Vreelandella piezotolerans: one gene and its partner. The protein of the gene in region 1 interacts with the protein of each later gene in a pairwise test. Links are inferred from orthologs where the notes say so. Each region holds a gene or a part of one and is shown in the gene's direction. Other genes may lie near its edges.

Evidence for each region. Proteins that work in one complex are often made in the same cells at the same time.
Region 2: the proteins of GYM47_RS03225 (region 1) and tusA interact in binary tests that used the Escherichia coli proteins (3 or more experiments, as listed by UniProt). The link is inferred for Vreelandella piezotolerans from one-to-one orthologs.

Annotation. Positions count from the first base shown.
Region 1 is NZ_CP048602.1:691,811-695,899, reverse strand. What follows is about bases 579-3,454. They hold GYM47_RS03225 (aminotransferase class V-fold PLP-dependent enzyme), read left to right. Parts: upstream 579-1,369; coding sequence 1,370-2,539; downstream 2,540-3,454. Other genes in these bases: ndk (nucleoside-diphosphate kinase), read left to right, coding at 3,087-3,454; GYM47_RS03220 (HesB/IscA family protein), read left to right, coding at 2,583-2,909; iscR (Fe-S cluster assembly transcriptional regulator IscR), read left to right, coding at 871-1,338; cysE (serine O-acetyltransferase), read left to right, coding at 579-793. In the rest of the region: more of cysE, read left to right, coding at 1-578; more of ndk, read left to right, coding at 3,455-3,512; dual-specificity RNA methyltransferase RlmN, read left to right, coding at 3,595-4,089. UniProt on the Escherichia coli protein: Master enzyme that delivers sulfur to a number of partners involved in Fe-S cluster assembly, tRNA modification or cofactor biosynthesis. Catalyzes the removal of elemental sulfur from cysteine to produce alanine.
Region 2 is NZ_CP048602.1:1,423,830-1,427,825, forward strand. Bases 434-3,216 are described here. They hold tusA (sulfurtransferase TusA), read left to right. Parts: upstream 434-1,590; coding sequence 1,591-1,842; downstream 1,843-3,216. Other genes in these bases: rlmM (23S rRNA (cytidine(2498)-2'-O)-methyltransferase RlmM), read left to right, coding at 434-1,257; GYM47_RS06545 (antibiotic biosynthesis monooxygenase family protein), read right to left, coding at 1,276-1,563; GYM47_RS06555 (hypothetical protein), read right to left, coding at 1,901-2,605; GYM47_RS06560 (DUF3080 family protein), read right to left, coding at 2,718-3,216. Outside these bases: more of rlmM, read left to right, coding at 190-433; more of GYM47_RS06560, read right to left, coding at 3,217-3,710; GYM47_RS06565 (MATE family efflux transporter), read right to left, coding at 3,714-3,996. UniProt on the Escherichia coli protein: Sulfur carrier protein involved in sulfur trafficking in the cell. Part of a sulfur-relay system required for 2-thiolation during synthesis of 2-thiouridine of the modified wobble base 5-methylaminomethyl-2-thiouridine (mnm(5)s(2)U) in tRNA.

The DNA of each region.
Region 1 (4,089 bases):
GGTGCTGACCAACTACCCTGGCCTGCACGCCCTGCTGCTGCACCGCTGCAGCCATTGGCTATGGCAAAAGAACTTCAAATGGTTGGCACGGACGCTATCGACCTTTTCCCGCTGGCTGACCGGCATCGAAATCCATCCGGGCGCGTCCATCGGGCGACGCTTTTTCATCGACCACGGCATGGGGGTCGTGATTGGCGAAACCGCCCGCGTCGGCGATAACGTGACGCTCTACCAAGGCGTGACGCTGGGCGGCACGAGCTGGAACAAAGGCAAGCGTCACCCCACTCTGGAAGACGGTGTCATCGTCGGTGCCGGCGCCAAAATACTGGGGCCGTTTACCGTAGGAGCCGGTGCCAAGATCGGCTCGAATGCCGTGGTCACCAAAGAAGTGCCGGCGGGGGCAACCGTCGTGGGTATTCCTGGCAAAATCGTCAAGCGCGCGGATCCGGACGTAGAGGAGGCACTGGACATCGATCCCGCCCGCCGCGAAGCCATCTGCCAGAAATTTGGCTTCGATGCTTACGGCGTCAGCCAAGACATGCCCGACCCAGTGGCACGTTCGATGCAGGCGATGCTCGATCATATGCACGCCGTGGACGAGCGTATCGAGCGCATGTGCTCCACGCTGCGCAAGCTGGACGCTAACTACCGTGACGGCCAGTTGCCAGCCCTGCGGGACGAAGACTTTGCCGAGATTCTGGAGGAGAACGATACTGGCTGCCCTGGCTTGCGTCGCACCCCCCAGGAGCGTAGCGACGAGGCGGCCAAGAGCAGCACGACGCGCAATAGTTGACCAAAGCACTCAGGATTTCCATAATGGCGCAACATTTGCTGCCAGCGCGCTGAACGTTCAGCGACGAGGTACCTGCCATGCGCTTGACCACGAAAGGCCGTTACGCCGTTACCGCCATGCTGGATTTGGCGATCAACGCTCCAAGCGGCCCCACCAGCCTGGGCGATATTTCCCAGCGCCAGGAGATTTCCCTCTCCTACCTAGAGCAGCTGTTTGCCAGACTGCGTCGGGCAGGGCTGGTCAGCAGCGTACGCGGACCGGGGGGCGGCTATCTCTTGGCTAGAGCGCCCGAGGCGATCAGCGTGTCTCAGGTGATCGATGCGGTCAATGAAACCGTCGACGCGACGCGCTGTCAGGGGCTTTCCGACTGCCAGCAGGGCGATACCTGCTTGACCCACCATTTGTGGTGCGAGCTGTCAGGGCAAATTCGCAGTTTCCTCGACGATATTACCCTGGCGCAGTTGATACAGCGTCCAGATGTCATTCGTATTGCAACCCGGCAACAGCAGCGGGTCGAGGCTGGCATCCTCGCCTCCTCACCTTGAAAGCCTTTATTTCACGCTGGAACCCATGACGATGACTGCTACCCCTTCGCTGCCCATTTATCTCGATTATGCCGCCACGACGCCGGTCGATGAGCGCGTGGCCGAGGTCATGCAGCGCTACCTCACCGTCGATCAACTGTTCGCCAACCCCGCCTCGCGTAGTCATATGCTAGGTTGGCAAGCCGAACAGGTGGTTGAACAGGCGCGGCGTCAAGTGGCCGACATGATCGGCGCCGACCCGCGTGAGATCGTCTGGACCAGTGGTGCCACCGAAGCCAACAACCTCGCACTCATCGGCTTCATGCGCGCCAACCGCGAGCGAGGCATGCACCTCGTCACCTCGTGCATCGAGCATAAAGCGGTGGTAGATACCGCCAAGGCCCTTGAAAGCGAAGGCTTCGAAGTCACTTGGCTCACGCCTGGCCATGACGGTCGGGTCACGCCCGAGCAACTGCGCGCCGCCATGCGAGATGATACGGCGCTGGTATCGCTGATGGCGGTGAATAATGAATTGGGCAGCATCCATGATATCGCTGCTCTGGCAGAGGTCGCCCATGACTTCGGCGCGGCGTTTCATAGCGATGCTGCGCAGGCGGTGGGTCGGATTCCGCTCGACGTGGTCGGCCAGCATATCGATTTACTGTCGCTTTCTGGCCATAAGGCCTACGGCCCCAAAGGCGTCGGTGCACTGTACGTGAAGCGCCACCCAGACATTCGCCTCGAAGCCCTGATTCATGGCGGCGGGCATGAGCGCGGCATGCGTTCCGGCACGCTGCCCACCCATCAGATCGCCGGGATGGGGGAAGCCTTTGCCATCATGCAGCAGCAACAGGGCGAGGACCAAACGCGCATTGCGGCGTTACGCGAGCGTTTGTTGAGCGGCTTGGCCGACCTAGAGGGCGTCGTTTCCAACTCACCGCTGGAACACGTCGTCCCTAACATACTCAACCTGGCCTTCGAGGGCGTGGATGGCGAGGCCCTGTTGATGGCGCTGCGAGACGTAGCGGTATCCACCGGCTCGGCCTGCAACTCGGCCAGCGTCGATCCCTCTTACGTCCTGTTGGGTATTGGTACGCCCCGTCGGCTGGCACTGTCGTCGCTACGACTCAGTATTGGGCGCTTTACCCAAGAGGCCGAGATCGATCACGCCGCCACCCTACTGCGCCACGCGGTGAGCGGCTTACGTGCCAACGCGCGCTAGACGGCTGACGCACGGCTAACGATTTCTCAAAGGAGAACGCTCCATGGCAACACTGAACATTACGCCCGCAGCGGCAGAACAGATTCACCGAGTGCTGGACGAGCGAGGCCAAGGCTTGGGCCTTCGCGTATCGGTCAAACCCAGCGGCTGCTCTGGCTACAGCTACGTACTTGATTTTGCCGATGAAGCCCAAGCAGATGACGTTCGGTTCGAGGCACATGGTGCCAGCGTGTATGTCGCTCCCGAGGCGCTCGAAATGCTCGACGGCAGCGAAGTGGACTACGTCAACGAAGGCTTGAACCGCTTTTTCCGCTTCAACAACCCCAATGTCAAAGATCAGTGCGGCTGCGGTGAAAGCTTCACGGTCTAAGCCGCACGTTAAAGACCTAGCGTATATCACCGGTATTCATCCCCACCGGGAGGCGCTATAATCGCGGCCACTCGGCAGCCGGTGAAGTAGGCGGCATTGGCCGACCCTTTTTTCCTGCGCCGCCTCGGCTTTCCGAGGCGGCAATTTCTGCTTTATCCCTTTTGAGGAGATTTCTGCATGGCGACTGAACGTACTCTTTCCATCATCAAGCCCGATGCCGTTGCTAAAAATGCCATTGGCGACATCATCGCGCGCTTCGAAAAAGCCGGCCTGAAGGTCGTTGCCGCCAAAATGATGCACCTCTCCGAAGAGAAGGCTGGTGGCTTCTACGCCGAGCACAAAGAGCGCCCCTTCTTCAAAGACCTGGTCGGCTTCATGACCTCCGGTCCGGTCGTGGTACAGGTATTGGAAGGTGAAGGCGCCATTGCCAAAAACCGTGAGTTGATGGGCGCCACCAACCCGAAAGAAGCGGCTCCAGGCACCATCCGTGCCGACTTTGCGGAAACAATTGACGCCAACGCTGTCCATGGCTCTGATTCTCCGGAAAGCGCCGAGCGCGAAATTAGCTACTTCTTCGGTAACGACGAAATCTGCCCGCGCTAAATCAAGCGCTGCCGTTTCAACCTTCGTTGCCGGCCATTTTTGCGGGGGCTTTGCCCCCGCCTCTTCCTGAACGCTGACCGCCATGACCACCACCGTAGCTCAACACACGCCTGCCACTCGTACGACGCCGGACAACACCACGGCCGAACACCCAGCACCCGCTCGCCAGAACCTACTGGGACTCTCCCGCGAGCAGATGGAAGCGTTCTTTTTGTCGATCGGCGAAAAGAAATTTCGCGCCACGCAGGTCATGAAATGGATGCATCAGGAGGGCATCGACGACTTTACGGCGATGACCAACCTGTCGAAGGCCCTGCGCGACAAGCTCTCCCAGGTGGCCGAAATCCGCGGTCCAGGCGTCGTCTACGAAGGCACGTCTAGCGACGGCACGCGTAAATGGGTGTTAGAGGTAGAAGATGGCAGCTACGTCGAGACGGTGCTCATTCCTGCCGAAAACGGTAAGCGCCGCACGCTATGCGTCTCTTCCCAGGTGGGCTGCTCACTGGACTGCAGCTTCTGCTCGACCGGTAAACAGGGCTTTCAGCGTAATTTGACCGCCGCCGAGATCATCGGCCAA
Region 2 (3,996 bases), 730 kb from region 1 along the record:
TACTGTCTGGCATAAAAAAAGCCCCACCAAGAAGGAAGGACTCAAGATACTGTTTGGATAGTGTACGACACTTCTAATGAAAAGACGACGCGCTTAGAGCGAGGCGCGCAAAGTGCTATGATGCAGGCCGCCGAGCGAGCAAGTGATAAATATCGCATTTATGGATTGCAAATGATTTTGAGGTGAAAGGTGAGCGATACGGTACCCACGTCATGGCTTGTTTACTGCCGACCAGGGTTTGAAAACGATGCGTTAGCAGAGATGCAGCATCATGCACAGCAACTTGACGTGCCCTGTGAGTCGGTGCGAGGTGAAGGTTGGGTAAGTGTCACGCGCCAAGACGGAGAGGCCATTAACGATTTACATCGTCGGGCCGCCTTCCATCGACTCATCTTCGCCAGACAGAGCTTAGCGGCGCTACCTGCGTTAGCATTGTCGCGTGATGATAGGCTAACGGCTATCTTGGAGCAAATCAAAGCAAGCCGTTGGAGTTTTGAAGACATTTGGCATGAAACGCCGGATACGAATGAGGGAAAAGCGTTAGCGGGTTTGATCAAGGCGTTGACCAAGCCATTGCAAAGCATGCTGAAAAAGCGAGGAGCGCTTCGCAAAAAGGCGGGTGGCCGACGCTTACACATATTTTGGACCGATGGTGACCGTGTCCAGCTAGGGATGAGTTTTCCTGATAATCGCAGCGACCTCATCAACGGAATTCGTCGGTTGCGTTTTCCTTCACGCGCGCCCAGCCGCTCGACGTTGAAGTTGGAGGAAGCTTGGCACGAATTCATACCCAGAGACGAGTGGGATGAGCGTTTGGCCGCGCACATGCAAGCGGCAGATCTTGGGGCAGCGCCGGGCGGCTGGACATGGCAGTTAGTGCAGCGTGGTATGTATGTCTATGCCATCGATAATGGCCCCATGAATAAGCAGCTCATGGACACTGGGCAAATCGATCACCTACGTGAGGATGGTTTTGCGTGGGAGCCGCCCCAGCGATTGGATTGGCTGGTGTGTGACATTGTCGATAAGCCAGTACGCGTATTGGCCATGGTTGAGCGCTGGTTAACGCGCAAATGGTGCAGGGAGGCGATCTTCAACCTCAAACTGCCGATGAAAAAGCGTTGGGATGAAGTGACACGCTGTCTGGCGGCACTGGAAGAAACATTGGCGGCGTCTGGGGTCCACGCCACGATTCGATGCCGCCACCTCTATCACGATCGCGAAGAAGTGACGGTACACGTCAGATTAGCGCATTAGTATGGCAACTGCTGTGTCCTAGTAGCCCGGCTCGTAGATGCGGATGGTTTCATCTTCCGTGAGCAACGGTAAAATACGCTGCATGGCCATGGCGCGCTCTTCGCTCCCGTGCCACTCTTTCCAGGCGCGCAGGTCGCGCCATTTGGTGATCATCAAACGGCGGTCGGTGTGGCCAAGCTCTACCAAGGTTTCACCACCAACGAAGCCTCGGACACCCAGAGAGACACGCATGGCCTCGCGTGCGGCCTGTTCATATTCGTCTTCTAAACCGGGCATAATGCGTCGTTCAATGATGATTTTTATCATAGGTCCGTTTCCTAACCGAGAGAGTCGATGACTGATACTACGGATGATTCCACCGCGTTCGATACGGCATTAGATACCACAGGGCTTTATTGCCCAGAGCCCATTATGTTGATGCATAACAAAGTGCGAGATATGGCGTCGGGCCAAATCTTGAAAGTCGTGGCGACCGATCCTGCCACCACTCGTGATGTGCCAAAGTTCTGCCAATTTCTTGGCCACGAACTGTTACATAAGGAGAGTGAGGGCGATCAATACGTCTACTTTATCCGCTTGGCATGACCCTGTGGAGAGAGACAAGGCGTTTACCGACTAAAGAGTAAACGCCTTGCATAGAGGATTATGGATGGTCACTACTGGGTACGACCATCATGGCAAGTGCCTCTAGTGTGGCTGGGTCCTCGTCCAAAATGCGGTTGGCAATGTGGCGCTGGAAGAAGTAGACGGTTTGATGCTGGGAGTGGGCATCGTAAAGGCATTCATCCCCCAGTAGGATCGGTGTCATAGTGGCCTTTTGCTCATCTGCCAAGACCGCCTCGACGCTGCCATTGCTATAAAGGCGCCATCCATACACCGACTTCATGTGCCAAGGAGCGCTAGGGTGATTCATGCAGAGCGCATGAGTGCCTAACGTGTCGGGAAGCTGCTGAATCAGTGTGACGTCGCCAGATGATTCATACTCGAAGTAACCGGCTGCCGCGATCAGCTCATCGTATTTGTGGTCAGGCGGAGTGTCGAAGATTTCGTCTGTCTCTGGGTCACGATAACCAACGAAAACACCACTCTCATGACTATCTAGCTCATGACAAGCAACGAGTGACTCCATCCAAGGAACGAGGCCAACGACACTACCATCTTCTCTCAGCCCCCAAGCAAGAATCGGCAGGCCGTAGTAGGTGTCGGGACTCGCAGCGAGCTGGTAGACCATCTCTAATCCATCTAGCTCTGGGGCTAAACGCACTAAATACTTTCGCGCCTGATGACGCTGACGCACGGTTTCCAGGTCGATGACCTGGGCAGAGCGAGTTGACAGGGGTGCGCCCATGGTGTCCCTCCTTGTACTGCGTGGCCACGACGTTGGCAAGCAGCGATCACCGCCTGCCGCTACCTTCACCAATAGCACAGCTTGACCGTCAGGTTAAGCGTAAACATGATTTTTAATCAGGTGTACAAGTAGTGTGTGCGCTCTTTAACGCGGTATGTTCTTTCCAGGTCGATTGAAATTGCGACCACGGTGCCTCTGGATTATCCAGTGAGAGCCAGTCGCGTTGGTAAGTGGCAACAGCATCGGGAGGTGTGATTGGGTGGGCATCGATCAATTGATTGACGCTAACGAGCCATTGCTGTGAGTGAGTGGCCATCGTCTCGATCCAAACGGGTGTGTCCACGGTGAGACAGGCTTCTTCGTCAGAGGTCTGCGTGAGCAGTTGATTAGCTTCACGGAGTCGCTGTTCCGCGAGGAGGAGCGCGCGCAGAACCTCTGCCGTAAGCGGTCGTTCCTGTAATGTCTTAAGGTGATTCTCAAGTCGTGAAGAGTCTTGCTCCCATCGATGGCTGAACTGCTCATTGACCATTTGACGAAGATAAGTGAGGGCAGCTAGCTGCTCGCTAATGTCGTCCGCCCCCCCTGGGGGTAGTGGGCTGCTAGCCCTGGAAAAGCTTTTTTCCCACTCGTCGGAATCGAAGATGGCGTTCCAGCTCACAGCGGGTAGCTGCTCGGTTTTTAGATCGGTTAGCTGCGCCAAGCGTGCTTTGTCGTCATCGCCTAGAGTGTTGGGGATATCGCTATTCCAGCAAGCGTCCAAGCGTTGCCATAGAGAGCGTTCATAAAGCCAGTGCTGGCTGGGAGGGGCGACACGGCCCAACTGATTATTGCGGGCAGCAATCAAGGACGTAATTTGGCACTCACGCAGCGCGTAGATGTTGAGCATGCCGTCGCGGGTTTCTGGCACGTCGATCAAGCGCTGCTGACGCTCAGGGAAAGCACCTATGTTACGCGGCTCTGATCGCGTTGGCAGTGGTGTATCGAGCGCCGCTGCCAACTGCTGGTGGTATTGCTCCCAGGCGTGCTCAGCGCTGTCGTCACTACACCCAACAAGTAAAAAAACCGTAGCGACCGGCCACCAGAGTGTGCGGAATGGTTTGGGCATACATCACTCCTGTCGACTGATCCTTTTTAAACGCCAAGCCAATAAACAGGCAGCTGTGCTGAGGCCCGCAATCAACCCCATCCAGTAGCCGTGTACACCCAACGGGTCAGACACACTCCCCAGGCCGTAGGTTCCTAGCCAGTGCCCGCCTCCCAAACCAACGATCCAGTAAGAGAGCACGGTAATTACCATCACGATCCGCGTATCTTTGTAGCCTCTGAGTGCGCCAGCCAAGTTGACTTGTAAGGAGTCAGAAAGCTGAAAAATCACCGCCAGTGAAATGATG